One region of the Limnohabitans sp. Hippo4 genome, then DNA from elsewhere that is predicted to be linked to it. Evidence: riboswitches for the same ligand, from Rfam matches in the RefSeq annotation. Region 1 holds a riboswitch; the other holds the start of a gene.
The links. Region 1 has a riboswitch for glycine ahead of gcvT (glycine cleavage system aminomethyltransferase GcvT). Riboswitches for the same ligand answer to the same signal wherever they lie in the genome.
Positions count from the first base shown of each region.

Region 1 (15,118 bases):
TGACCGCAGAACAAGGCAAGCCCTTTGCAGAAGCCAAGGGCGAAGTGATGTACGGCGCCAGCTTTGTAGAGTGGTACGCAGAAGAAGCCAAACGCGTCAATGGCGAAACACTGCCTCAGTTTGATAACACGCGCCGCCTGATGGTCATCAAACAACCGATTGGCGTTTGTGCGGCCATCACGCCATGGAACTTCCCATTGGCCATGATCACTCGCAAGGTTGCGCCTGCATTGGCTGCCGGTTGCACTGTCGTGATCAAACCCGCAGAGCTCACACCCCTTACAGCTTTGGCCGCAGGTGAATTGGCCATGCGAGCTGGCATTCCCGATGGCGTGATCAACTTGCTCACGGCCGATTCAGACAACAGCATTGCAGCTGGCAAGGTGTTCTGCTCTAGCGACATCGTGCGCCACATCAGCTTTACAGGCAGCACCGAAGTGGGTCGTATTTTGATGGCGCAATCGGCACCCACAGTGAAGAAACTCTCATTGGAATTAGGCGGCAATGCGCCCTTCATCGTGTTTGATGACGCAGACATTGACAGCGCTGTAGATGGTGCCATGGCCAGTAAATACCGCAACGCGGGACAAACGTGTGTGTGTGCCAATCGCATCTACGTGCAAGAGTCGGTGTACGACACCTTCGTGCAAAAGTTTGCCGCCAAAGTCAAAGCTTTGAAAGTGGGCAACGGTTTTGAAGAGGGTGTAGTGCAAGGCCCACTCATCGAACCCGCTGCTTTGGAAAAAGTCACACGCCACGTCGAAGATGCCAAAGCCAAAGGCGGTGTGGTGTTGGCAGGTGGCAAAGCTTTGAACGGTCAGTTCTTTGAACCCACCGTCATTGGCAATGCCACATCCGACATGCTGTGCGCGCGCGAAGAAACCTTCGGTCCCTTTGCACCGGTCTTCAAATTCAAAACAGAGCAAGAAGCCATAGCTGCCGCCAACAACACCGAGTTTGGCTTGGCCAGTTATTTCTACAGCCGCGATGTGGGCCGCATCTTCCGCGTCAGTGAAGGTTTGGAATACGGCATGGTGGGCATCAATGTGGGCATCATTGCCACTGAGCATGTGCCCTTTGGCGGCGTGAAGCAATCGGGCTTGGGCCGCGAAGGCTCGCACCACGGCATGGAAGAGTACCTCGAGATGAAGTACTTGTGCATGGGCGATATTTTGAAGTAATTGAACTTCATCACATCATCCCCATCACGAGGATGTAACACCATGAAAAAAGCCGCTGAGAAGCGGCTTTTTTGTTGAACGTATTTTCTAATTTCGTTTAGAAAATCAGCTTCACACCCGTTTTGCTTTGCAAAACTTCTTGCGTCACACCGGGCGCCATCTCCACAACCTTCAAACCTTCAGGCACCACATCCATCACAGCCAAATCGGTGATGATGCGATCCACAACGCCCACACCCGTTAAAGGCAATGTGCACTGGGGCAAGATTTTCAAATCTTCGGTGCCATCTTTTTTCTTGGCCACGTGTTCCATCAAGATGATGACGCGCTTCACGCCCGCCACCAAGTCCATGGCGCCGCCCATGCCCTTAACCATCTTGCCTGGAATCATCCAGTTGGCCAGGTCGCCCTTTTCGCTCACTTGCATGGCGCCCAGGATGGACAAATTGATTTTGCCACCACGAATCATCGCGAAGCTGTCATGACTGCCAAAGATGGAAGAGCCTTTGATGGTGGTCACTGTTTGTTTGCCCGCATTGATCAAGTCGGCGTCGACTTCATCTTCTGTGGGGAATGGGCCAATGCCCAGCATGCCGTTTTCAGATTGCAGCCACACTTCAATGTTGCTGGGCACATGGTTGGCCACCAAAGTGGGAATGCCAATACCCAAGTTCACATAAAAGCCGTCTTGCAATTCGTGGGCAGCACGCGCCGCCATTTGGTCTTGATTCCAGCTCATGCTCAGACTCCTGCTTTCTCTGTGATGGTGCGTTTTTCAATGCGCTTTTCGGGGTGCTTGTTGAGCACCAAGCGATGAACATAAATGCCAGGCAAGTGAATTTGATCGGGCACCATGTCGCCGGTTTCAACAATCTCTTCGACTTCCACAATGCACACCTTGCCGGCCATTGCCACAGCCGGATTGAAGTTGCGGGCCGTGAGGCGGAACTGCAAGTTGCCTGATTTGTCGGCGCGCCAGGCTTTGACCAAGGACACGTCAGGCACCAAAGCGCGCTCCATCACATAAGTTTCGCCATCGAATTCACGCAGCTCTTTGCCATCTGCCACCACAGTGCCCACGCCTGTTTTGGTGAAGAAGGCTGGAATGCCTGCACCGCCAGCGCGCAGCTTTTCAGCCAGCGTGCCTTGGGGGGTGAATTCCAATTCCAATTCACCCGCCAAAAACTGACGCTCAAATTCTTTGTTCTCACCCACATAGGATGAAATCATTTTTTTAATCTGACGTGTTTCAAGCAACTTGCCCAAGCCAAAACCGTCGACACCCGCATTGTTCGAAATGGCGGTGAGGTTTTTGCAGCCAGAGTCGCGCAGCGCATCAATCAGGGCTTCAGGGATACCGCAGAGGCCAAAGCCACCCACAGCAAGCAGTTGACCATCTGCCACGACGCCTTTCAGCGCCTCGGCCGCAGAGGGGAAAATCTTGTTCACAGGGCACTCCTAAGAGGGGAAAGACTTAAAACCCATAGTGTAATAGGTGAATAGAATCGGAAAACTGACAAGGATTGACCATGACCAGCACCGCCAAAGCCCAACGCTACCCCGTACCTGAGCTCAAAGATGTTCCCGAAGACATTCGCGCCAAGATTTTGGAGGTGCAAGAAAAAGCTGGTTTTGTGCCGCAAGTCTTTTTGGCTTTTGCGCGCAGACCCGCAGAGTGGCGCGCGTTCTTTGCTTACCATGACGCCCTCATGGTGCCCGAGTCTGTAGGTCGCACCAGCAACCTGACCAAAGGCGATCGCGAAATGATCGTCACCACCACCAGTGCGGCCAACAACTGTTTGTATTGCGTGGTGGCCCATGGCGCCATCCTGCGCATTTACGAAAAGAAGCCCTTGGTGGCCGATCAAGTGGCGGTCAACTATCGCAAAGCAGACATCTCACCGCGCCAGCGCGCCATGCTCGATTTCGCCATGAAGGTGTGTTTGCACAGCGACCAAATTGAAGATGCCGACTTTGCGCCTTTGCATGCGCAAGGTTTTGACGACGAAGACATCTGGGACATTGCGGCCATTACAGCCTTCTTTGGTTTGTCCAACCGCATGGCCAGCTTCAGTAACATGATGCCCAATCCTGAGTTTTACTTGATGGGTCGCGTGCCCAAACAAAAATAACAGGCTCTCGGCGGCTTGCTTTTTCAGGGCGTCACGCGAGCCCTGATTTCGTCCGGCAAGTTCACGGCTTTTTGCAAAGGGAAATCCACCCAAATGGTGGTGGCCCCGCCTGCCGCGTAAATCACTCCAGGCTTGTCCACCAGCTCCAAGGTGCACCAGCTCTCAAAAGTGGTGCGCGCAGGGTCGCTCACATACATTTTGGCCAGCACATTCCCTGGGTATTCCAGCTGTTTGTAGAAATTGCAGAAGGCATTCACGATGACGGGACCCTGCCCTTGCGGATTAGGTTCGCAGCCAATCGACTGGAAATAATCAATGCGCACGGTTTCCAGATATCTAAAGTAAACCGTGTTGTTGACATGCCCCATGGCATCCATGTCACCCCATCGAATGGGGATGATCATTTCGTGAACTTTTTTCTTGATCTCTGGTATTTCAAATTTCATCGTTCATCTCGACTAATTGCATTGGCCTAAGTCATCATTTAGGTGACTTGATGAAGGCAGATTCTGCCTCTTCCACGTTTAAAATGGACAAATTGCCATATTTGGCCCCTAAATTTCAACTTGATGTGAGTCCACCATGACACCCGAAGAGATTTTGAATACACACGGTCCCCGCGAATCCATGGAATACGACGTGGTGATTGTGGGCGGTGGCCCAGCAGGTTTGTCGACGGCCATTCGCTTGAAGCAATTGGCCCAAGAAAAAGGCACGGAAGTTTCTGTGGTGGTGTTGGAAAAAGGTTCCGAGCCCGGCGCGCACATTTTGTCGGGCGCCATCATGGACCCCATTGCCCTGACTGAACTCTTTCCCAACTGGAAAGAAATGGGCGCCCCTTTAAATCAACCGGTCACGGAAGACATCTTCTTGATGACCACTGAAAACGGCGCCACACGCGTCCCCAATTTCGCCCTGCCACCCTGCTTTCACAACGATGGCAACTACATCATCAGCTTGGGCAACCTCACCCGCTGGTTAGGCGAACAAGCCGAAGCCTTGGGCGTAGAAATTTTCCCAGGCTTTACGGCGGCAGAAGTTTTGTACAACGCCGACGGCTCCGTCAAGGGTGTGGCCACTGGCAACATGGGCATCGGCAAAGATGGCGAGCCAACGGACAGCTTCCAATTGGGCATGGAACTGCATGCCAAGTACACCGTGTTTGCTGAAGGCGCGCGGGGCCATTTGGGCAAGCAGGTCATTGCCAAGTTCAAATTGGACGACGGCAAAGATCCGCAAAGCTACGGCATCGGCATCAAAGAGTTATGGGAAATCGACCCTGCACGTCACAAAGCTGGCTTGGCCTTGCACAGCGCTGGCTGGCCCTTAGACGAAAACACCTACGGCGGCTCTTTCCTGTACCATATGGAAGACAACAAAGTGGTGGTGGGTTTTGTGGTGGGCTTGGATTACACCAACCCTTGGCTCAGCCCCTTTGAAGAATTCCAACGCTTCAAAACACACCCCAACATTCGCTGGTACTTTGAAGGCGACGAGGCCAAAGGCATTGCGCCAGCTAAACGCATTTCTTATGGTGCGCGTGCCATTACAGCAGGTGGCCTTTTGTCCTTGCCTAAAACTGTGTTCCCAGGTGGCGCCTTGGTAGGTTGCGATGCGGGGTATCTCAATGCCAGCCGCATCAAAGGAAGCCACGCAGCCATCAAGACTGGCATGTTGGCAGCCGAAGCGGCCTATGACGCATTGCAAGCTGGACGCGCGCATGACGAACTCAGCGCGTACCCAGAAGCTTTCGAGAACAGCTGGTTGCACACCGAGTTGAATAAGGCCCGCAACTTCAAGCAGTGGTTCAAAAAAGGCCGCACAGTGGGCACGCTCATGACCGGTGTGGAGCAATTTGTGTTGCGCGGCCATGTGCCATGGACAATTCGCCGTGCAGCGGCCGATCACACTTACCTCAAGCCTGCGGCTGATTGCCAACCCATTCAGTATCCCAAGCCCGATGGCAAGCTCACATTTGATCGATTGTCCAGTGTGTTCATCAGCAACACCAACCACGAAGAGAATCAACCGGCGCACCTTACCTTGAAGGACGCCAGCGTGCCGGTGGGCATCAACTTGGCCAAATTTGCAGGCCCCGAGGCGCGCTATTGCCCTGCTGGCGTTTACGAATACGTCAAGAACGAAGACCAATCCGATCGTCTGCAAATCAATGCGCAAAATTGCGTGCATTGCAAAACCTGCGACATCAAAGATCCAACACAAAACATCGTCTGGGTCACACCAGAAGGCGGTGGTGGACCTAACTACTCTGGCATGTAAAAAGTGCTGGCAGGTTCAAAAGACCTGTTTATAATTTGAGCCGTCAGGAGAGTGCAGGCTTGTAAAAGACTGCCACCGAAGGCGCAGGAAATCTTTAGATTTCTGAACGCTCAGGTACCCAGGACTGACAAACGTTGTTAACTTTGTTTATCAACGCATCCTCACTGGAGAGAGAGGGCGGACCATCCGGTCGAACCCTCCACCGAAGGCGCAACCCGCAGTGAGTCTTTCCCCCGAAAGACACAACCGGCGAATCGCTCAGGTAAAGCGGACAGCGAGGGCAATCCATGATTTCGGTCATGGTTTTACTTTGCCCTTGGAGAATTCAATTGTCCGCTGACACCGCTTTGCTCAACACCCCCCTCAATGCTTTGCACATAGAGCTTGGCGCACGCATGGTGCCCTTTGCCGGTTACAGCATGCCCGTTCAATACCCCATGGGTTTGATGGCCGAGCACCATCACACACGCGCCGAAGCAGGTTTGTTTGATGTGTCGCACATGGGCCAATTGCGTTTGGTGGGTCCCGATGCCGCGGCAGCCTTTGAATCTTTGATGCCAGTCGATGTGATCGATTTGCCTGTGGGCAAACAGCGCTATGGTTTGCTGCTCACCGACGAAGGCACCATCATTGACGACCTGATGTTTGTCAACCGCGGCACTGATATTTTTGTGATTGTGAACGGTGCTTGCAAAGTCAATGACATCGCACACATTCAAGCGCGCATTGGCTCGCGATGCCAAGTCATTCCCATGCCCGAGCGCGCCCTCTTGGCTTTGCAAGGTCCTAAAGCGGTTGATGCTTTGTCACGCATGGTGCCAGGCGTTGAAAAGTTGGTGTTCATGACTGGCGCAGCGTTTGAATGGCAAGGTGCGGATCTGTTCATCACACGTTCTGGCTATACCGGTGAAGATGGGTTTGAGATTTCTGTGGGCAATACCGAAGTGGATGCATTTGCCCGCGCCTTGTTAGCGCAAGCAGAAGTGAAGCCCATTGGTTTGGGTGCTCGCAATTCCCTGCGCCTCGAAGCGGGATTGTGTTTGTACGGCAACGACATCGACACCACCACTACCCCTATCGAAGCAGGCCTCAATTGGGCCATTCAAAAAGTACGTCGCACAGGTGGCGCACGCGCTGGTGGTTTCCCTGGTGCCACCATCGTGTTGGGCCAATTGGATGGCACGCATCCTCTAACTCGCAAACGTGTCGGTTTGATTGCGAAAGAACGTGTGCCCGTTCGCGAACATGTAGAACTGCAAAGCTTGCAGGGCGTCAAGATCGGTGAAGTGTCCAGTGGTTTGCTCGGCCCCACCACCAATGTGCCTGTCGCCATGGGCTATGTGGACGTTGCAAATGCTGCAATGAGCACGGTTGTGAATGCCATGGTGCGCGGCAAAGCAGTGCCCATGACGGTCAGTGCCATGCCTTTTGTTCCTAATCGTTATTACCGCGGCTAAAGATCGCCCAACAATTGTGATCTGACCCCGATAATTAATGTTGATCTGACCCCAATTAAATTATTCAAGGAGAGAAAAATGAGTTTGAAGTACACCGAAGAGCACGAGTGGATCAAGGTTGAAGGCGATGTGGCCACTGTGGGCATTACGCACCATGCGCAAGACGCTTTGGGTGATGTGGTGTTTGTGGAGTTGCCTGAAGTGGGCAGCAGCTTTGAACAAAAAGCTGTGGCTGGCGTGGTCGAGTCTGTGAAGGCTGCAGCCGATGTTTACATGCCCATTAGCGGTGAAATTACCGAAGTGAACGAAGCCCTGCGTGACGACCCCTCTTTGGCCAACACCGACCCCCTGGGTGCCGGTTGGTTCTTCAAAGTGAAGTTGTCGGATGCATCGCAAGTGAATGCTTTGTTGGACGAAACAGCGTACACAGCGTTTGCTGCATCCAACTGAAATCAGAATTGAAATTTTGTTGCTTGTTTTGATCGAACTTTGCGTTTGAAAGCCCCACCATGTTGATGTCATCTGCCACCCCTTTAAGCCAACTCGAAAACAACAGTGAATTCATTGCACGCCACATTGGCATCAGTGAAGCAGATGAGCATCACATGTTGTCCGTCATTGGTGTGGCATCTAGGCGTGCTTTGATTGAAAGCATCGTGCCAGCTTCGATTGCGCGCAGCCAAGCCATGAAGTTGCCTGCGCCAGTGACTGAAGCCAGCGCATTGGCAGAGCTCAAAGCCATGGCGCAACAAAACAAGATTCTCAAAAGTTTCATTGGCCAGGGCTATTACGGCAATCACACACCCGGCGTGATCCTTCGCAACATTTTGGAAAACCCAGCCTGGTACACGGCCTACACACCCTACCAAGCCGAGATCAGCCAAGGCCGCATGGAAGCTTTGGTGAATTTCCAAACCATGGTCTGCGATTTAACGGCCATGCCCATTGCCAACGCATCGATGCTGGACGAAGCCACAGCGGCAGCTGAAGCCATGACCTTGGCCAAACGCTCGGTCAAATCCAAAAGCAACAACATCATTGTGGCGGGCGATTGCCATCCGCAAACGATTGAGGTGATTCAAACACGTGCTGCGCCATTGGGCTTGAATGTGTTGGTGGGCTTTGCACCTGAGTTGATGAAGCAACACGACTACTTTGCAGTGGTCGCGCAGTACCCTTCCACCGCGGGCATGATTCACGATTTGAAAGATGTCATTGCACAGGCCCACGCCGCGCAAGCCGCCTTCATCGTGGCCGCCGATTTGCTGGCCCTCACCTTGGTCACACCGCCCGGCGAATTGGATGCCGACATTGTGGTGGGCACCACCCAACGCTTTGGCATGCCCATGGGCGCCGGTGGCCCGCACGCAGCTTACCTGGCCTGCCGTGACGACTTCAAACGCTCCATGCCTGGCCGCTTGGTGGGCGTGAGTGTGGACGTGCACGGCAACCCCGCTTACCGTTTGGCTTTGCAAACCCGCGAGCAACACATTCGCCGCGAAAAAGCCACCTCCAACATTTGTACTGCGCAGGTCTTGCCTGCGGTCGTGGCCAGCATGTATGCTGTTTATCACGGGCCCGTCGGTTTGAAGCGCATCGCACAACGCGTGGCCAGTTACACAGCCATCTTGGCAGAAGGCTTAGAGCAACTGGGTTGCAAATTGGCGCATAAATCTGCCTTCGACACTTTGCAAGTGATCACCGGCGCACGCACAGATGCCGTGTTGCAAAAAGCCTTGCTCAAAGGCATGAACCTGCGCAAGCTCTCAGCCGACAGCATTGCCGTGTCTTTGGACGAAACCACCTCGCGTGACGACATCGAAGCGCTTTGGTCTAGCTTTGCAGAAGGTGGCCAAGCCCTGCCCGATTGGGCGCCATTTGAAAAAGGCCTCGACAGCCTCATACCTACAAGCTTGCGCCGCACCAGCACGTACCTCACGCACCCTGTGTTCAATCGTTATCACTCCGAAACAGGCATGCTGCGCTACATCCGCCAGTTGAGCGACAAAGATTTGGCCCTCGATCGCAGCATGATTCCGCTGGGCTCTTGCACCATGAAGCTCAATGCCACCAGCGAGATGATTCCCATCACGTGGCCTGAGTTTGCCAACGTGCACCCCTTCGCACCAGCCGATCAACTCAAGGGCTATGCCCTGCTAGATGAACAGCTACGCGAGTGGTTGTGCCAAGCCACCGGCTACGCAGGCATCAGCTTACAACCCAACGCAGGCTCACAAGGTGAATACGCTGGCTTGTTGGTCATCAAAGCTTTCCACGAAGCCAAGGGCCAAGGCCATCGCAACATCTGCCTCATCCCCTCCAGCGCCCACGGCACCAATCCCGCAAGCGCTCAAATGGCGGGTATGCAAGTGGTCGTGACGGCTTGCGATGCGCAAGGCAATGTCGACATGGCGGACCTCCAAGCCAAGTGTGAACAGCACAGCGCCAATTTGGCGGCGGTCATGATCACCTACCCCAGCACGCATGGTGTTTTTGAAACGCAAGTCAAAGCGCTGTGCGAACTGGTACACCAACACGGCGGCCGCGTTTATGTGGACGGCGCCAACATGAATGCATTGGTGGGTGTTGCAGCCCCAGGCGAATTTGGTGGCGATGTGAGCCACCTCAACTTGCACAAAACATTCTGTATTCCGCATGGCGGTGGCGGCCCAGGTGTAGGCCCTGTTTGTGTGGTCGAAGATTTGGTCCCTTACCTGCCAGGTCATGCCACCGGCGGCTTGAAAGTCAACGGCGTAGGCGCTGTGTCTGCGGCGCCTTTAGGCAATGCTGCCGTGCTGCCCATCAGCTGGATGTATTGCCGCATGATGGGCGCAGAAGGTTTGAAGCACGCCACAGAAGCCGCCATCTTGGCCGCCAATTACATCAGCCAACGCCTGGCCGATCATTACCCAACCCTGTATGCCAGCGTCGGCGCCAACGGCAAAGCGGGTCACGTGGCCCACGAGTGCATTTTGGATTTGCGCGGCTTGAAAGAGACCAGCGGCGTGATGGCCGAAGACGTGGCCAAGCGCTTGATGGACTATGGCTTCCACGCACCTACACTTTCCTTCCCAGTGGCCAACACTCTCATGGTGGAACCAACCGAAAGCGAAACCCTGGAAGAGCTTGATCGCTTCATCGACGCCATGATTGCGATTCGCAACGAAGTGCGCCAAATTGAAAACGGCGATTGGCCACAAGACAACAACCCCCTCAAGCATGCACCGCACACAGCCGCCAGTTTGATGGCCGCAGATTGGAACCGTCCTTATTCACGCGAAGTGGGTGCTGCGCAAGCAGGACGCCCATTGAGTAGCGTGAAGTACTGGCCGCAAGTGGGCCGTGTGGACAACGTTTACGGTGATCGCAACCTGTTCTGCAGCTGCGTGCCCATGAGCGACTACGCCTCATGAGCACTTTACAAGTTCAACGCGTTGATTACCTCAACGAAAATGATGCAAAAGCACTGGTCTTTTTGCTCGACGCCTATGCGCAAGATCCGATGGGCGGCGGCGAGGCACTCAAGCAAGAGGCTACTGCGCGTTTGTGCGCAGACATGGCACGAATTCCAGGCGCTGCCAGTTTCATTGCTTGGTTAGACGGCCAACCCATTGGCCTGATCAATTGCTTTGAAGGCTACTCCACCTTCAAAGCCAAGCCCTTGCTCAACGTGCACGACATTGCCGTCTTGGACGGTCACCGTGGCCAGGGTGTTGGCCAAGCGCTGCTTCAAGCCGCCGAAGCCCATGCCCTTTCGCGAGGCTGCTGCAAGCTCACCCTGGAGGTTTTAAGTGGCAACGCACCAGCCATGCAAAGCTACAAACGCTTTGGTTTTGAACAATACGAACTCGATCCAGCTGCCGGACAAGCTCAATTCATGCAAAAGTGGCTGTAAAGTCACGGGTGCATGAACCCCTCGCCGAATTCAAAGCCTTTTAGCGTCTTGAGCGTCATCCCCCCGATGACGCAGCTCAATACGCCCTACCCGTCGACGGCCTATCTGACGGGCTTTTTACGTTCGCGCGGGGTGGCTGCAACACAAGAAGATTTGGCCCTCAAGCTGGTCTTGAATTTGTTCACGCCACATGGCATGGCGCAAATTCGCGACAAAGCACTCTTGCTGCCAGAAGCCAAGCGAAGTGCCAGCGTTAATTTTTTCTTGGATTTCTTTGAGCGCTACGAAAACACCATCGCCCCCACCATTGCTTTCTTGCAAGGCAAGGACAGCACCCTCAGCCACCGCATTGCAGGCAGAGGCTTTTTGCCCGAAGGGCCACGCTTTACAGCGCTGGACGCTTATGACGATGGCGAATCAGCCGACCCCTTGGCCTGGGCCTTTGGCGCTCTAGGTCAACAAGACCGTGCACGCCATTTGGCCACTTTGTACTTGAACGACTTGGCCGATGTGCTGCGCGACGCCGTCGACAGCCGTTTTGAATTCGTGCGCTATGGCGAATCCTTGGCGGGCAGCCAGGCCACGTTCGAACCTTTGGCTGATGCACTTGCGGCGCCTTTGACCCTGATGGACGAGACACTGCAAGCACTCACCCTGAAGGCAATTGAGCAGCATCAACCATCTTTGGTCCTGCTGTCCGTGCCCTTTCCTGGTGCGGTCTATGCCGCATTCCGAATTGCGCAGTGCATCAAGCAACATCACCCCCATATTCACATTGCACTGGGCGGTGGTTTTGTAAACACCGAACTGCGCGAACTCACTGAACCCCGGGTGTTTGATTACGTTGACTTTGTAACCCTAGATTCTGGCGAACGCCCTTTGTTGGCCTTACTGGAACATTTGCAAGGTCAGCGTGCAGCAGGACGTTTGGTCAGAACCTTTGTTCGCAAACCAGACACCGGCACCGTTCAATTGATGAACTGGTCAGAGCCCGATGTGCCCTTTGAAGAAGTCGGCACCGCCACTTGGGACGGATTGCCTTTGAACGACTATTTGTCTTTGCTCGACATGCTCAACCCCATGCACCGATTGTGGAGCGATGGACGTTGGAACAAACTCACCGTGGCGCATGGTTGCTATTGGAAAAAATGTAGCTTCTGTGATGTCAGCCTCGACTACATCTCTCGCTACGAAACAGCCTCTGCCCAATTGCTGGTGGATCGAATTGAAACCATTGTGAAAGAGACCGGTCAAACAGGCTTTCACTTTGTAGACGAAGCCGCACCGCCCAAAGCCCTCAAAGCTTTGGCCGAAGAATTGATTCGCAGAAAGGTGCACATTTCTTGGTGGGGCAACATCCGATTTGAAAAAACCTTCACACCTGAATTGGCAGAATTGTTGGCCGAGAGTGGCTGCATCGCCATGTCGGGCGGCTTGGAAGTGGCCTCCGACCGCTTGCTCAAATTGATGAAAAAAGGCGTGTCAGTAGAACAGGTGGCGCAGGTCACGAAGGGCTTCTCAGAAGCAGGCATCTTGGTACACGCCTACCTCATGTATGGCTTTCCAACCCAAACGGTGCAAGACACGGTGGATGCGTTGGAGTACGTGCGGCAGCTTTTTGAGAATGGCTGTATCCAAAGTGGCTTCTTCCATCGCTTTGCCTGTACCGTTCACTCCCCCGTGGGTTTGAATCCTGAAGACTACGGCATCGAATTGATTCCCTTGCCGCCTGTTTCATTTGGCAAGAACGACATTGGCTTCATTGATCGCACGGGTGTTGACCATGACCTACTAGGCCTTGGTTTGAAGAAAGCCATCTACAACTTCATGCATGGCATTGGCTTGGAAGAAGATGTGCGCACGTGGTTTCAAGATGCACTGATGGAACATGCCGGCGGTAAAACTCCCGCCTTCAAGATTCCCAAGAGCACCGTTTCACGCCGTAAAATTGAACAAGCCTTAGGGCACTGAAAAAATTCAAGCGTGCGTGAGTTGCATGAACTTCGACAGGTCGAACACCGAGTTGGGTGCAACCGGCATCAAGCCTTTGGGCAAGGGCTTGAAGTTGAACGGTAAATTGTTCACTTTTTGAACCTGCGAATTAGCGGGCACCGAACTGACCAGCGCACTCAATGAGAAGTTTTTCAAAAAGTCCTGTTCAATTCTCAAATACTCTTCGTACAAGAGATCAACTGCCACTGTCTCGGTACTGGGTCTTTTTTCGTGATCAGATGGGTCATTGATTTCGAAGCACTTCACAACGTCCCATGCCGTCAAGGTTTGCAAATCTCTCTTCAACTGGTAACCGCCGCCAGGTCCCCTTGAAGCTTGCAACAAGTCGTTTTGCTTCAAGACTTTGACCAAGCTTTCTGTGTAAGACACAGACAATTCTAGAAATTGGGCAATGCTGGCCACAGTGACCGACCTGTGGGCCGGTGTTTGAGCGACATGGGCCATGGCCAAAATGCCTTGATGAGCGCGCTGACTGAGCATAGGACACCTTGTTTGGTTATTGAATAGCTTTAATTTAGCATATCTATTCAATATCTCAGAAATACACTTAAAATATTCAATATTACCTACTCAATACTTATTCAGAAAATATTTTCTGAACAGTCAGTTCCTATGAATCTCCACAAAATTGGTGCTGTTTCAAGTCTAAGCGGGGTTCCCACGCCAACCCTGCGCATTTGGGAGGCGCGCTACCAATGCTTCTCACCTTTGAAAACTGCCAGCCGACATCGCTTGTATTCAGACGATGACGTTCTCAAAGCCACGCTCATGAAAAGACTCACAGAGCAAGGGCACAGCGTGAGCCAAATTGCTCAGAGCAGTTTGCAGGAACTCAATCAACTGGTCCAACAACATCAAGGTCTGGGACAACAGGCCAGCGCGGCCAACAGGTCAACACCTTTTGCCACAGTTGCCATCGTGGGGTTGCCTTTGGCCAGTCGGGTGGAATCCAAAAGATTCACAGAACAGATGGCCCCTACTCAGCTGCGGATCTCCGACATCTTTGGTTCGACTGAAGAGATGCTGCAAGCTCAGCTTCAAGAACAACCTGAATTGCTGCTCATTCAGTGCCACTCACTTCACGCAGGCGTGCAAGTGGACATCCGTCGCTTGGTCGACAAAAGCCAAGCCTCACACGTCATCGTGCTTTACAGTTTTGGGCAAGCACCTGTGATTGAAAGCTTGAAGCAGTGGGGCATGATTGTTCGCAGAGAGCCGCTGCCAGAGTCAGAGCTGAGTGAGTTGATATTGGCCACACTCAGGGTTGACTTGCCAAGCCCCATCAACCGGGGTGCTGAACATGCGGCGATTCCAGCTCGCAAATATGACGACATAGCCTTGATGCGCGTCACTGGCATCTCAACGCAAGTCTTGTGCGAATGCCCTAAGCACGTGGCCGAGCTGATCATGCAACTGGCCAGGTTTGAACAATACAGCCTCGATTGCCTGAACAAATCCAGTGAAGACGCACGCATTCATGCCCATCTGAGCGCCATTTCGGGTACGGCTCGCGCCATGTTTGAAGACGCCCTGGAAATGGTGGCACAGCACGAAGGCATCGACCTCCAGTCACTGGGAAATTAACGCCCCATGACTTGCCAAATCGTTTGGTTCAAGCGTGACTTGCGTTGGCAAGATCACGCTGCACTGGCACATGCTGCCGCGCGTGGACCCGTGCGCTGCATTTACATTGTGGAACCTGGCTACTGGCAGCTCAACGATACGGCACTACAGCACTTCGAATTCATTCGTGAATCATTGCAGGCTTTGAATTCGCATTTGCAGACCTTGGGCGGTTGCGTTGAAATTCACACAGGCGAAGCTGTTGAGGTTTTTGATCGCCTGCTGAAAGAGACGTCTTTCACAGAAATTCACTCGCACGAAGAAACGGGCAATGCATGGACTTATGCCAGAGACCTTCAAGTTAAGACTTGGTGCGAAACGCATCGCATCCCGTGGCACGAGTATGCGCAATTTGGTGTAGTGAGACGCTTGAAAAATCGGAACCAGTGGCAAGCCGCATGGGAACAACACATGCATGCACCGCAGGAAAAGCCCAAGGCCATTCACTTTGCAAGCAAAGTCAACAGCTTGCCGATTTCAATGCAAGCGCCTGCGCATTTAAAACACAATCCCCTCCACCGTCAACGCGGCGGACGA
Region 1 is NZ_NESE01000002.1:332,811-347,928, reverse strand. It holds gene B9Z46_RS07155 (NAD-dependent succinate-semialdehyde dehydrogenase) at 1-1,181, shown strand, start outside; gene B9Z46_RS07150 (CoA transferase subunit B) at 1,279-1,920, opposite strand; gene B9Z46_RS07145 (CoA transferase subunit A) at 1,923-2,630, opposite strand; gene B9Z46_RS07140 (peroxidase-related enzyme) at 2,711-3,313, shown strand; gene B9Z46_RS07135 (thioesterase family protein) at 3,337-3,759, opposite strand; gene B9Z46_RS07130 (electron transfer flavoprotein-ubiquinone oxidoreductase) at 3,896-5,593, shown strand; glycine riboswitch at 5,628-5,730, shown strand; glycine riboswitch at 5,748-5,878, shown strand; gene gcvT (glycine cleavage system aminomethyltransferase GcvT) at 5,893-7,050, shown strand; gene gcvH (glycine cleavage system protein GcvH) at 7,129-7,500, shown strand; gene gcvP (aminomethyl-transferring glycine dehydrogenase) at 7,560-10,463, shown strand; gene B9Z46_RS07110 (GNAT family N-acetyltransferase) at 10,460-10,945, shown strand; gene B9Z46_RS07105 (radical SAM protein) at 10,958-12,916, shown strand; gene B9Z46_RS07100 (Rrf2 family transcriptional regulator) at 12,923-13,438, opposite strand; gene B9Z46_RS07095 (MerR family transcriptional regulator) at 13,571-14,542, shown strand; gene B9Z46_RS07090 (cryptochrome/deoxyribodipyrimidine photo-lyase family protein) at 14,549-15,118, shown strand, end outside.

Region 2 (15,118 bases), 370 kb from region 1:
TGTCAAAGTCCATGCTTTCTAGGCCTTTCATGGCGGCCATGGCAGGATACTGTTTGAAAAGCTGGTGCGGAGTTTTGGAGGTCACAGCCAAGCCCTGAATTTTGCCATCAGCAAGCGTAGCAGGGATAGAGCCCGCTAAAGGAAGAAAAGCCATATCGATTTGTCCGCCCATGAGATCGCTCAGAAGTGGAGCGATGCCTTTGTAGGGAACATGCAACATTTGAACCTTGGTCAATTGGGAAAATTTTTCACCGATCAAGTGGTAAAGAGACCCAGGGCCAACACTGCCATAGCTCAGTGGTTTTTCGGTGTTCTTACGAGCCAAGGCCAGTAACTCGTCGACTGTTTTTACATTCAGCGTATTACGGACAGCTAAAACTGTGTTGGTTGTTGCAAACTGCGCGACCAATTTAAAGTCTTCCGACTTGTACTTTACGCCTTGAATCGCCATCGGCGCCAGAACCAACTCCATTGGGCTGCCCAAGCTAAGCGTGTAACCATCGGCAGGAGCATTGATCACTTTGCCCATGCCAATGGCACCGCCAGCGCCGCCAACGTTTTCGATGATCATGGTTTGACCCAGTTTGGCAGCAGCATCAGGTTGAACCTTGCGTGCAAAAAAGTCAGAGGGACCGCCAGCTGGATAAGGAACGATCAGACTGATGGTCTTGGCTGAGGGATAGTTTTGGGCATGGACGAGGTTAATGCTTAAAGCACCTGCAAGGACCATGAATCCTTTGAGTAATTGATGAATTTTCATAATTGATTTTTTATGTTTAAAGGGTTAGATGCAGTCCAGAGGACGCGGCAATGAATGTTAGGTTCCGTGTCCATTGACATGATTTGTGGTGAATTGAAAAATTAAATAATTTAATTTGTTTTCTCCTATGGTTTTAGTCATTGATGGAGGACATTAGCTTTCAGCCGGAGGTGGCATCCGGTAAGTTGCTGGTGTCCGGCTGAGTTTGATAGGTGATGCAATGCCACGATAACCATTGGGCATAGACACGGTCATTTCGCGATGTTTTGTATGGGGATGGTTCAGAGCCTCTGTTACATCCAAAATGGGTGCACAAGGTACACCCATGGCGCTCAGTTGTTCTACCAATGCAACCCCCTCTAATGACGCCAGCAAAGCGACCAGTTTTTCTCTAAGTGAGGCGCGATTGACCGATCGCCCGCCCGCACTGGAATAGGCTTCATCATGGGCAAGTGAGGCCTGACCTAAGGTCATGCACAATTGCTGAAATTGACGATCATTGCCAACTGCGAGAAAAATTGGAACACTGGCTGTTGGAAAAGCGTCATAGGGGTAAATGTTGGGATGGGCATTGCCAGTTCGTCCAGGCCGCCTACCGTCACCAAACCAGTTGGCGGCATGGGGATGGAGCAAAGAGAGGCCGCAATCGTAAAGAGAAGCTTCTACAAATTGACCTTTACCGCTGTGTTGCCGCTCTTGCAATGCCATGAGCACGCCCAATGCAGCATTCAATCCTGTCACCATGTCTACGACGGGTAAACCTACTCGCAAGGGTTCACCGCCCACCTCGCCATTCACACTCATGATGCCGCTGAGTGCTTGAATTGCAGCGTCGTATCCGGGCAGGCCGCCAAGAGGTCCATCGGCGCCATAGCCACTCACACGGCAGTGAATCAGACGAGGAAATTGAACTTTGAGAGTTTCGTATCCAATGCCCCATTTTTCGAGAGTACCTGTTTTAAAGTTTTCAAGGAGAACATCGGCATTGGCCAACATCTTGAGAAGTTGCTCGCGTTCTGTTGGCTGGGTCAAGTCCATTCGCACACCGCGCTTATTGCGGTTAAGGCCCATGTAGTAGGAGGCCACACCCTTTTCAAATGGTGGGCCCCAGGTACGGGTCTCGTCGCCCTGGGGCGGTTCAATTTTGATGACGTCGGCACCGTGGTCTGCCAAAATTTGGCCGCAATAAGGGCCACCTAGTACTCTAGACAGATCGATCACGCGCAAGCCGTTAAGGCTACCGAGAGAAGGTGTAGTTGGGTTGGGGTTCATTGTGTTGTGGATTTCAAATGCTGCTGCAGGGTATTGAGACACACAGCGTTTGCATCGGTCATAAGCCAGTGACTTGTATTTTCAAGTTCTACAAGGTGAGCACCAGGAATTCGGGCAGCAATCAGTTGTCCGTTCTCGATGGGAATCAGTTCATCATCTACACCATGCATGACAAGCGTAGGTACTTGGATGTTAGGCAGTTGAGAATAGACCGACCAATAAAACAGGCCATAGAGTTGCGCTTGATAGTCGCGGGGTGTTGGTGTGTTTGCGAGTCGAACCAGCGCATCCTCTTCAAACAGCGAGTCGGCGGTATGTCGGCTGTAGGTATGCGGCCTCATTTGTCGCAAACTGTCTTCAGGTGACATTTTCGCTTTTTCAAGCAGCAATCGCAGTACGGGGCTGGCTGCTTGAATAGCCCATGGGAAGCCAGGCTGAGTCCCTAACAGGGAAAGTGTTCTCAAACGATGGGGGTTATCAACTGCAAATTGCTGGGCAATCATTCCGCCCATGGAAAATCCGATCACATGTGCTGAACTTTCACCCGCAGCGTCGAGCACAGCTGCAACATCAGAAGCCATGGCCGTTATTCGATGAACCAGTGCTGTTCGCGTGCGAGTTTGTCCGCTACCACGGTTATCTAACAGGATCACGCGGTGGTTTCGGGCCAACTGAGGCGCAATTCGAAACCACATGGCTGAGCTGCAACCAAGGCCCATGATGAGCACCACCGGTTCACCTTTTCCCATTGAGTTCCAGTAGATGCTTGCATCCTGTCGTTTAACAAAAGCCATTGTGATTCAGCACCTGGTTACGTATTCAAAAATAAGAAAGTTGCACTCAGGCATCAATTAAGGTGTGTGACGAATTTGGTATTCAAGTAACCGTCAAATGTTTCACTGCCACCTTCACTTCCCATACCACTGTCATTGATGCCACCAAATGGTGTCTCTGCCAGTGCCAAGCCTAGATGGTTGATCGAAACCATGCCTGCAGCTAAGCCTGTGCTTAAAACATGTGCATTACGGCTGGACTGCGTGAATACATAGGAGGCCAGTCCAAAAGGCAAGCTGTTGGCGCGCTTCAAGACCTCGTCGATGCCATCAAATCGGATCATGCTGGCAACGGGTCCAAATGGTTCTTCACGCATGAGGCGTGAATCGTCAGAGAGATCTGACAATACAGTGGGAGCATAGAAGTTACCTGCACCTGGCATAGGTGCACCACCCAATAGGACATTAGCACCACGCTCGCGCGCATCTTCTACCAAAGATTGGACGGCAGAAACTCGGCGATGCTGGGCCAGAGGCCCCATTTGAGTTCCCTCTTTCAGACCATCACCAACTTTGAGTGATTGAGCCTTTTCCAAGAAGCCAGTTACAAAACGGTCATAAACACCGTTTTGAATATAGAAGCGAGTTGGGGAGATGCAAACTTGACCCGCATTGCGGAACTTGAAGGGCGCAAGGTTATTCAGTGCCTGTTCAAGGTCTGCATCATTGCAGACGATCACAGGTGCATGACCACCAAGTTCCATGGTGCTGCGCTTCATTTGTCCAGCAGCTTTAGCCGCCAACATTCTGCCAACAGGTGTTGAACCAGTGAAAGTGATTTTTCGAACAACAGGGCTGTTCAGCAAATGATCTGAAACTTCAGATGGAACGCCCCAAACGATATTCAAAACCCCCTTAGGCAGGCCAGCGTCGTGAAAAATTTTGGCAAGTGCTACGACGGCGCTGGGTGCGTCTTCAGGGCCTTTGAGAATGATTGAGCAACCTGCACCAAGAGCTGCAGATACCTTTCGCACAGCCTGACTGAAAGGGAAGTTCCAAGGCGAGAATGCCGCCACGACGCCCACAGGCTCTCGTAGCACAGTCTGTCTCACTGCTGTGTTGCGTGCGGGTATCACACGACCGTAAATGCGACGACATTCTTCAGCGTGCCACTCGGCGTGTTCGCCGCAAGCCATGACCTCACCAGTACTTTCGTGCAGGGGCTTACCCTGATCCATGGTGATGCCGCGGCCGATATCGGCCGCGCGTTCACGCATCAGTTCACCCGCTTTGCGCAAGATTTTGCTGCGTTCAAGGGGTGAGGTTTTCTTCCAGCTTTGAAATGCAAGGTCTGCAGCAGCAAGTGCACGGTCTAAGTCTTCTGTGCTGGCGTGCGGCAGCTGACCAATCACTTGGTGAGTGGCAGGATTGAGGATCTCCTGTTCCTTTCGTCCATTGCCGTGAAGGAATTCGCCATCAATGTACAAGCTTAATTGGGGGTAGTTCATCAAAATTCCTTAAATTGACTGTCTGTGTGGTTCAGAAAAATTCAGCAACAGGTCCGAACATGGACGATGCAGGTCTGGAATCGGAAAAGCTTCATGGGATCAGTACAGTGCGGCCGACTACTTTGCCGTGGTGCAGATCCTGCAGTGCGGTATTGGCTTCAGAGAGTGGCCGGGTATTGACAGGGATGGCTTTCATTCCTGATTGCTTCACCAAACTCACCAACTCTTCCAATTCTTTCAGTGTGCCGACATAGCTGCCTTGAAGGGTCAGTGGTCGCATTGGAATGATAGGCAAGGCCAAAGAGAGATCGCCACCCATTAAGCCGCAAATCACAATGTGACCGCCACGTGCTGCTGAGGCAATGGCCAATCCAACGGTGGGTGTCGCACCGACCAGGTCGAGAACCGCTCTGGCGCCACCACCAGTTGCTTGCTGTATCTGTTGTGCTGCGTCAGTTGCACGCGCGTCCACCACTTCCAATGCACCAGCATTGAGTGCAGCCTTACGCTTGATAGGGTCGAGGTCCACCACAATGGCACCTTTCCCACCCAATGCTTTCAACACTTCAATGGCCATCAAGCCCAAACCACCCGCACCGATGATGACGACAGGGTCTGTATGGATTCGATCACCCAATTTCTTCAACGCACTGTAGGTGGTGACGCCAGCACAAGCCAAGGGCGCTGCTTGGGCTGGTTCGAGTCCTTCAATGTCAACCAAGTAGCGTGGATGCGGAACGATCACATATTCTGCAAAGCCGCCTGGTCTGACAACACCCAGAGCTTGCGGTTTGATGCAAATATTTTCCTCGCCACGCTGACACGCGGGACATTCCCCACAACCAATCCAAGGGTGTAACAGCGCAACGTTTCCTGTTTTGACACCTCCCGCGCTGTGAGCATCAGGCCCGGCAGAGACCACTTCACCGACAATTTCGTGACTCAATGTCAGAGGTGGTTTGATGCCACGTTCCGCCAAGGTTAATTTTTTCCCACCACCTAGGTCGTAATGACCTTCCCAAAGGTGTAGATCGGTGTGGCAAACACCAGCCGCGCGAACCTTGAGCAGGACTTCGGTGCCTTGAGGCTCAGGCATGGGTTTTTCTACCATTTCTAGAGCCTGTCCGTGGTGAAGTACACAGTAGCAACGCATTTATTTTCCTTAAGTTGTGAGAAGATTTTTTTAAACCGAGCGGGGCGCAAGCCAACTATCAAGCGCTGGCCACATGCGCAATTCAGCACCGCGACCGGCGACCAATCCGACATGACCGCCTTTGAGAATCAGTTCTTGACGGTCGGGACTGCCCACCTTGAGAACTAGGTCACGAGAGGAGGCATAGGGCGTGATGTGATCATCCTGAGCAAGCAAATGGAGGAAAGGTATGCGGATGTCTTCCAATTTCACTGTTTGTCCGCCAATTTGCCATTGGCCTTCCATCAATCGATTGCCGCGCAGGAAGTCATTGACCATTTGACGGAAGACACCACCTGGAAAGGGAATGTTGTCACTTTCCCATTTGCCCATTCGAAGATTACTGCGAATCACTTCTTGCTTGTCTGCGTTGTTCAGCAGGTTCATTGCACCTGCAACTTTTCCAAAAGGACGAAGTGCGCGAAGAGCGTTTTGCACCCACTCGGCCGGTACGTTGCCGTGTTCGGCCAGCAGGGCTTCCTCGTCAAAGTCTTCGCCCATCCAGGCCTTGAGCGATTCGAGGCCGTCGCTGTTGACCGGAGTGGCCATGCAAACCAGATTTTTAAGCGGTGAGGCTTTGCTGCCATTGGCGCTGGCACTCAACGCAGCCCAAAGTACAGCTAGCAAACCTCCAACACAATAGCCGATGATGGACAGTTCTTTTTCACCACTGTGTTGCAAGACTTGTTTGACACAAGCTGGTAATCTGTCGAGTACATGATCTTCAAGTGTCAAGTGTTGATGGGCTTTGCGCGGACGTCCCCATTCGATCATGTAAACGTCATAGCCTTGCATTAGCAAGAATTCGACCATGCTTTGACCGGGCACTAAATCCAAAATGTAAGGCTGATTGACCAAGGAGGTGACGATCAGCACAGGCACTCGGTAAACGTTGTCGGTCAACGGTTTGAAATGGTGAAGCTTGAGTGTGCCCTGAGCGTGGATGGTGTTCTTGGGCGTAGCTCCCAAAGGACCTGTCAGGTCGGCAAAATCAGTACCCGGCAAACCTATCCGCTCTAGAGTACGTTGCACAGGATTAGGCAAGCTAGGTAGAACGGCTGGGCGGGTCGAATTAGTTTTCACTCTCAACCCCTTGTTTGGATCAAATCACTGGCTGGCTTGCGATTGCGCGTGGGACGAGATGTATTTACTATTTGATCTGCATTGGCATTGCCCCCAGACACCGCTAGCGCTTGGACAAGCCGAGAAAGTTCTGCAGCCACTTGTGCCAGCCCATCTTCAAGTCGACCCATGCGCTCGTCTAGCGCTTCAAAATCATTTCGCGATGGCAGATTTGCTGTGGCCAACGAGGCCTGCGCAAGTTCAGAAAATTGCCGATGAAGAAGTTGCATTTCGTTCAACTGCCGATTCATGGCTTCGCCAGTGTGCTCATTTTTAAGCATTTGTGAAACGGCTTCACTCCACTGTGCTTCACTTTTGGCAATCCAATCACGCCACATGCGTGCGGGACTCAGGGTGTTCCAATCAGGTTGTTCCATGTCTACTCTCCGAAGTTTGTCTTAAGCTAGTCGAATTATTTAAGGATGGTGCGACCGCGAATGCGACCAGCGCGCAAGTCCTCTAAAGCCTGTGTGGCGGTGTCCAACGATTGTGTTCCTAGGGGTAGGTCGGGTAGTACACCCGTTTTTGCGATGACCATCAGTTCCTGCATTTCCTGCAGACTGCCCACATACGAACCCGTGACGCTCACAGCTTTCATTGACACCATCGCAGGCACGATAGGTGATGATCCTCCAAACAAACCGACGCAAACCAATTTACCTGCTTTGCGCAAAGCTTGAAAGCCGAAATTGAAAGTGGCTGCTGCACCCACAAAGTCAATCGCTGCGGCTACGCCGCCAGTTGCCTTCATCAGAGATTTGAGTGCACCTTCTGCATTGGGGTCAATGATCTCGCCTGCTCCTGCCTCACGGGCAATATCCCACTTGCTCTTGTCCAGTTCAAGCACAATGGGCGGCGTTTCAAACATTTGCCGTGCCAGTCGAATGCCTGACAATCCCACACCGCCTGCACCTATGATGAGCAATGGATCTTTCGGGCCGAGAGGCGCAACTTTTTTGAGAGCACTGTAGGCGGTTAAGCCGGAACAAGCATAGGTGCAAGCTTGTTCTTCTGGCAGATTGCCGTAATCAAGCAAGTATCGCTCGTGCGGAACGACAGTGTGTGAAGCAAACCCACCATCGCGGTGAATGCCCAAAGCTTGTGGACTGTTGCACAGATGCTCATTACCTGTTTCGCAAAGAGCACAAGTGCCGCAGCCAATCCATGGAAAAACCACGCGTTTGTCGCCAACTTTAACGCCCTTGACCTCAGGTCCCACAGCCACGACCGTACCAGCTATTTCGTGACCAAGAGTCCGAGGTGGTTTGACGGTACGCGTCATGTCGAGCTTGATGTCATTGCCGAGGTCAAAGTAACCATCGTGCAAGTGCACATCGCTGTGGCAAACGCCACAACTTCCGACCTTGATGACCACCTCGCTGCCAAGCGGGTTGGGTATATCTCGAATAACTTGCGCAAGTGGTCGGCCAAAGGCTTCGACTTGGTAACTGATCATGGACATGGTTGTTTCCTTAATGTGGCGCCGCTTGGCCATTCGGCCTTTTTTACTGCTTTGCGGATAAATTATTTAAAAATGGATGAATTTGAAATTTGAAAATCATTCCTGATGAGCGAGGGCCAGTTCTGAAATCCCGCTTTGCTCTTGTGACCAAGCCATGACATGACCTGCAAGTTGATGTGCTGTGATTGCGCTCAGTGTCCAACCAAGGTGGCCATGTCCTGTGTTGTAAAACACATTGGCTTTTTTGCCTACGCCCACGCGAGGCAGCATGTTAGGCATCATGGGACGCAACCCTGCCCAGGGAATGACCTTGCGAGTATCGATTCCAGGGAAGCACTGGTTGACCCATTGAATTAAGGGTTGAATGCGGTCTGCACGGATGTCCAAATTGATGCCGTTGAACTCTGCGGTACCTGCCACGCGGAAACGGTCAACGCCTAAACGGCTGGTGACCAATTTGGTCTCGTCATCGAGAAGACTGACCTGAGGTGCTGCAGCCTGACTGGCGCCATCTGGCAAATTCACCGTGATCGAGTAACCCTTGACTGGGTAAATGTTCAGTCGATCACCCAATTGCGCAGCCAGTCTGCGGCCATGCACACCTGCACAGATGACGATGCCATCAAAAGTCAGTGAGTCGGTCTCTCCAGCGTGTTTAACTTGTACAAATGCACTTTGACCATTTGCAGCCACACTCAGTACCTCATGTTCGTTGAGGATTTTCACGCCTAGACGCTCGCATGCTTTGGCCAGACCATAGGTGAATTTGTGAATGTCTCCTGTCGAATCACTTTCGGTGAAGTAACCACCGTAGTAATTGCCTTGCAGCGTGGGCTCGATGACCTTGATCTCCTCAGGGGTCACTGCGCGACGGGGCAGGCCCCCCTGCGCAAGCAACTTAGAAACTTGTCCGGCGTGGTCAAAGCCTTTCTTATCTCGGTAAAAATGCAGAATGCCTTCGCGTTTGTGATCGAACTCAATGCCTTCGGCCTTGGCCCATGCGAAGTGGTGCTCACGAGATTCAATGGCGAGCTTGGCTGTGGCAATGGTGTTGTCCTTGTACTTTGTCATGGCGGTCATGAATTCGGCCATCCAACTTAGCTTGTGCCATGTGGGCGTAGGATTCATGAGCAGAGGCGCGTCGCTTTTGAGCATCCACTTGAGGCCCTTGATGATGGTGGAGGGGTGCGTCCAAACTTCAGCGTTTGAAGCTGAGAGTTGCCCCCCATTGGCATAGGATGTTTCCATGCCTGGATATCGATTTTTTTCGATGAGGGTGACATCAAAACCTTGCTGAATCAAGGTATACGCAGATGTGACGCCCGTGATACCACCGCCAATAACAACCATGTGCTTTTTCATGGAGACTCTCCCTTGTTTAACCGTCTCAAACAGGTTGACACACGGCACACCGAATGTGTGCTGCATGACCCCCTCTGTTTGAAACCTGAGAGATTCACCGAACGTTAAAGTTCAGTTTGCTCCTGCGGTGGACCGAGATGACGAATCTCAATCACTCTTCAGAGTATTTGACACAAATGTGTCTATCCAAATCGGTCCTTTTGCCTGAGAGTTTCCGGGGTGGTTGCTCCTTCGGCGCTCTGCAAGAATGCGCAGAGTCTCTCCCGATTTGGGAAATGTGATCTGACTTGATCTTCAGGTGCCTTGTTGCTCCTGATCTCGCAGTCGAAATCGCTGAATCTTTCCTGTCGCAGTCTTGGGTAACTCTGCTACAAATTCGATAAAGCGTGGGTATTTGTAGGGCGCAAGGCGCTCTTTCACAAATGCTTTCACCTCTACTTCATTTAGGTTTTGTCCTTCTTTCAGCACAATAAAAGCTTTTGTTTTTGTGAGTCCGTCTGTATCTTCTTTTCCGATAACTGCGACCTCCAAAATTGCAGGATGCTGTACCAATGTGGCTTCCACTTCGAAAGGCGAGACATAGATGCCGCTGACCTTCAGCATGTCATCGTTGCGTCCAGCGTAAGTGTAGTAGCCATCCACATCACGGCTGTATTTGTCGCCACTTTTGGTCCATACGCCTTGGAAAGTGTCGCGAGACTTTTCGCGGTTGTTCCAGTACATCAATGCACTGCTAGGACCTTTGATGTAAAGATCTCCAATCTCGTTGTGACCGGTCACGACGCTGCCATCTTCATTGCGAAGTTGTACTTCATAACCAGGTACTGCTTTGCCTGTAGTGCCGTAACGGACATCGCCAGGTCGATTGGACAGAAACACATGCAGCATTTCGGTTGAACCGATGCCATCAATGATCTCGCAGCCGAAATGACTTGTCCAACGCTCACCGATTTCACGTGGTAGTGCTTCACCAGCCGAGGAACACAGACGCAAATTCACCGCGTCTTTTGAAGGCAACTCTGGGCTTGCCAGCATTCCGCCATATCCTGTTGGCGCGCCGTAAAACACGGTTGGTTGGTGACTCACCAAGCGCTTGAATGTGGCCTGTGGGGTAGGACGTTCGGCCATCAGCACCACACTGGCGCCAACACTCAATGGGAAAGTAAGACCGTTGCCCAATCCATAGGCAAAAAACAATTTGGCAGCAGAGAACACCGTATCAGTCTCTTGTAAATTCAGTACCCCTTTGCCATACAACTCTGCGGTCCAGTAAAGGTTGCCTTGGCTGTGCACCGTTCCTTTGGGTTTGCCGGTTGAGCCAGATGAATAGAGCCAAAACGCAGGCTCATCGGCCAAAGTCGATGCAGGCAATACGGGCTTATTCTGGGCTACAAAGTCAGCCATGTCGACTTGGTAGTTTGTCAAACTGGAGGTGGGGCGAGAGACCACCACCTGCCGCACTTCGTTTTGTTGCAAATGCATTGCATCTTGCAAGGTTGGTAACAAAGCGCCTGACACCAATGCTGCTTGTGCGCGGCTGTTGCTCAGCATAAAGGCGTAGTCTTCAGCAGTTAGTAAGGTGTTGACTGCGACGGGTACCACCCCTGCATAAAGTGAGCCCAGAAAAGCCACAACCCAGTCGATGCTGTCTTGCATCAGCAAAAGCAAACGCTCTTCACGTTTAAGGCCCATAGCCTGAAGGCCGCCTGCAAAGCATCGAATTTGGTCTGCCATTTGGCCGTAGCTGATTGATCCAAAGTCGTCAATCAGTGCTGTCTTGTCTGCTCGCGCTGAATTGATAGCGACGATGTGTTGTGCAAAATTAAATTCTGTGTTGGGAGCGCTTGCGTTTGGGGTCATTTTTGTCTCTCTATCTCTTATTTTCGGTATTTCAAAAATTTTGATATGAACTATTGTGCATTTCATGTAGTATGCATTAAAGTGCATGTTTTGTGTAGATATTTTATAAGGGTTTACCCTAAAATTTGGAAAATATAGACATGTTGTTAAGAGATCAAGATCACATTTACACACCCCATTCTGAACTGCATCGCAACTCATTTTTGCTGGCATTAGGTGAGCGAGCTAGAACATTGCGCTTGCGCAAAGGCATGACCCGAAGAGCAGTAGCCTTAGTTGCAGAGGTTTCTGAAAGACACCTTGCCAATTTGGAGTCTGGTTCGGGTAATGTTTCAGTGCTGTTGCTTCATCAGCTTTCGCAAGCCTTAAAATGTTCATTGGCAGAGCTGTTGGGTGACATCAGCACCAGTTCGCCCGAATGGCTGTTGATTCGTGAGCTACTGAGCAAACGCACAGAGCCTGATTTGCGTCGTGCGCGCTTGCAGCTGAGCGATATGTTTGGTGAGAGTGGCGACGCCACCGCTCGCCGTACACGCATTGCCTTGATTGGTTTGCGAGGTGCCGGCAAAACCACGCTGGGCCAACGTTTGGCCGATGATTTGGGTTTCACTTTCATTGAACTGAGTCGCGAAATTGAAAAGTTTGCGGGTTGCCAAATCAGTGAAATCCATGATCTTTATGGTGCCAATGCTTACCGACGATACGAGCGGCGTGTGCTTGCCGAGGTTATTCAAAATCAGCCGCAGACAGTCATCGCTACACCTGGGGGATTGGTATCCGACTCTTCCAATTTCAACTTACTTTTGTCGCAATGCACGACAATTTGGATTCAGGCGGATCCAATTGACCATATGAGCCGGGTAGCCGCGCAAGGCGACACGCGCCCAATTGCCGCAAGTCAAGAAGCAATGGCGGATCTCAAGCGTATCTTGGAGGGGCGCGCAGCCTTTTACTCCAAAGCTGATCTGTCTGTGCATACCAGTGCAAAAAGCGAAGAGCAAGCTTATTCAATTTTGCACGCTTCAGTTTGCCAATATTTGGGATTGTCAGCCGATGAATCCTGATTTCCCTTGCGATATAGGGTAATTACTAATTAAATGCATTAAAATGCATATTGACAAAAAAATATGATGCAATAAAATTCATGTCATGATGCAATTTAATGCATACAAATTGTGAGTTAACAAACCCATCTAAAGGAGACCCCAATGACTACAGCGCCCATCGTCAATTACCAAACCAGCCCAGAAAACTACAAGCACATCAGCTTGGCCTTTGACGGTGCTGTGGCCACCTTGTCGATCAACATCGACGAAAACGCAGGCATTCGACCTGGCTACAAATTGAAGCTCAACTCATATGACTTGGGCGTGGACATTGAATTGCACGATGCGCTGCAGCGCATTCGCTTTGAGCACCCAGAAGTTCGCTCTGTGGTGGTGACCAGCTTGAAGGACCGCGTGTTCTGCTCTGGCGCCAACATCTTCATGTTGGGCGTGTCCACCCATGGTTGGAAAGTGAATTTCTGTAAGTTCACCAACGAAACTCGCAACGGCATTGAAGACTCTAGCAAATACTCTGGCTTGAAGTTTGTGGCCGCATTGAACGGTGCCTGTGCCGGCGGTGGTTACGAATTGGCATTGGCCTGCGATGACATTGTGTTGGTCGATGACCGCTCCTCTGCAGTGTCTTTGCCCGAAGTGCCATTGCTGGGTGTGTTGCCCGGTACAGGTGGCCTCACCCGCGTGACCGACAAGCGCCATGTGCGCCACGACCTGGCCGACATTTTCTGCACCAGCGTGGAGGGTGTGCGCGGTCAAAAAGCCGTCGACTGGCGCTTGGTCGATGCCATTGCCAAGCCCAACCAATTTGAGCAAGTGGTGCGCGAGCGTGCAAACAAATTGGCGTCGCAAAGCGATCGCCCTGCGACAGAAAAAGGCGTGGCACTCACACCCATTCAGCGCAACATCGAAGCTGACCGCATCAGCTACAACAACGTGACGGTTGAGATCGACCGCACCAAGCGCTTGGCCACCTTCACAGTGAAAGCACCAGCATCTGCACAGCCCTCAGACATCGCTGGCATCTTGTCAGCTGGTGCGCAGTGGTGGCCTTTGCAAATGGTGCGTGAATTGGACGACGCCATTTTGCACATGCGCACCAACGAACTCGACATTGGCACCTGGTTGTTGAAAACGTCAGGAGAAGCCAAGGCTGTGTTGGCCAGCGATGCCACTTTGTTGGCCCACAAAGATCACTGGTTCGTGCGCGAAACAATTGGCCATCTGCGCCGCACTTTGGCCCGCTTGGATGTCTCTTCACGCAGTATTTTTGCACTCGTAGAGCCAGGCACTTGCTTTGTGGGCACCTTCGCCGAATTGGCTTTCTGCGCTGACCGCACATACATGTTGGCCTTGCCCGATGATGCAGACAAAGCGCCCACCCTTCAGTTGAATGAGTTCAACTTTGGCTTCTACCCCATGGTGAACGATCAGTCGCGCTTGGCCCGTCGCTTCTACGAAGAAGTGCCTGCCATGGAAGCTGCGCGCGGCGCCATTGGCAAAGCTTTGGATGCAGATGCAGCATTGGCTTTGGGTTTGGTGACAGCCGCACCGGACGACATCGATTGGGACGACGAGATTCGCTTGTGCTTGGAAGAGCGCGCGGCCATGTCACCTGATGCCCTGACAGGCCTTGAAGCCAACCTGCGTTTTGCCAGCAAAGAGAACATGTTCACCCGTATTTTTGGTCGCCTCACTGCATGGCAAAACTGGATCTTCCAGCGCCCCAACGCTGTGGGCGAAAAAGGTGCCTTGAAGGTCTACGGCAAAGGCGAAAAAGTGCAGTTCGACATGAACCGCGTTTAAGCCTCAACGTACAAAAGTTTTTTTAAAAGTGTTGTGCAGCAAGGTTCCCGGTGGTCTTTGCTGCAACCAAAATTTGACCCCACCGTTGCTTTAATTTCTGGAGACTCACATGTCCGGTATCAACTACAGCGAAAAGATTCCTAACAACGTCAACTTGTCTGAAGACCGCACGTTGCAACGCGCCTTGGAGCAATGGCAGCCCAACTTCATCAACTGGTGGGATGACATGGGCCCCGAAGGTTCAACCGACATGGACGTTTATTTGCGTACTGCTGTCAGCGTGGACCCACAAGGTTGGGCACAGTTTGGTCACGTCAAAATGCGCGACTACCGTTGGGGCGTGTTTTTGAACCCCGGCGAGCAAGACCGCCAAATTCACTTTGGCGATCACAAGGGCGAGAAAGCTTGGCAAGACGTGCCTGGCGAACACCGTGCCAATTTGCGTCGCATCATCGTGACACAAGGCGACACAGAGCCAGCATCGGTGGAGCAGCAGCGTCACTTGGGCCTCACGGCACCCAGCATGTACGATCTGCGCAACCTGTTCCAAATCAACGTGGAAGAAGGTCGTCACCTGTGGGCCATGGTGTACTTGTTGCACAAATACTTTGGTCGTGATGGCCGTGAAGAAGCAGATGCTTTGTTGCAACGTAACAGTGGCAACGAAGACAACCCCCGCATCTTGCAAGCCTTCAATGAGAAGACGCCTGACTGGTTGTCCTTCTTCATGTTCACGTACTTCACAGACCGTGATGGCAAGTTCCAATTGTGTGCTTTGGCCGAATCTGCGTTCGATCCTTTGGCCCGAACCACCAAGTTCATGTTGACCGAAGAAGCGCACCACATGTTTGTGGGTGAGTCTGGTGTGAGCCGCACCATTCAGCGGACTGTTGACGTGATGAACCAACTCAAAACCGATGATGTCGCCAAACTGCGAGCT
Region 2 is NZ_NESE01000002.1:704,778-719,895, forward strand. It holds gene B9Z46_RS08750 (tripartite tricarboxylate transporter substrate binding protein) at 1-760, opposite strand, end outside; gene B9Z46_RS08755 (CaiB/BaiF CoA-transferase family protein) at 914-2,032, opposite strand; gene B9Z46_RS08760 (alpha/beta fold hydrolase) at 2,029-2,826, opposite strand; gene B9Z46_RS08765 (NAD-dependent succinate-semialdehyde dehydrogenase) at 2,880-4,313, opposite strand; gene B9Z46_RS08770 (alcohol dehydrogenase) at 4,405-5,466, opposite strand; gene B9Z46_RS08775 (alpha/beta fold hydrolase) at 5,497-6,537, opposite strand; gene B9Z46_RS08780 (hypothetical protein) at 6,591-7,004, opposite strand; gene B9Z46_RS08785 (alcohol dehydrogenase) at 7,040-8,089, opposite strand; gene B9Z46_RS08790 (D-amino acid dehydrogenase) at 8,186-9,451, opposite strand; glycine riboswitch at 9,516-9,623, opposite strand; glycine riboswitch at 9,634-9,727, opposite strand; gene B9Z46_RS08800 (benzoate-CoA ligase family protein) at 9,746-11,311, opposite strand; gene B9Z46_RS08805 (helix-turn-helix transcriptional regulator) at 11,452-12,375, shown strand; gene boxC (2,3-epoxybenzoyl-CoA dihydrolase) at 12,520-14,178, shown strand; gene boxB (benzoyl-CoA 2,3-epoxidase subunit BoxB) at 14,288-15,118, shown strand, end outside.
Region 2: another riboswitch for glycine. It lies ahead of B9Z46_RS08790 (D-amino acid dehydrogenase); the one in region 1 lies ahead of gcvT (glycine cleavage system aminomethyltransferase GcvT).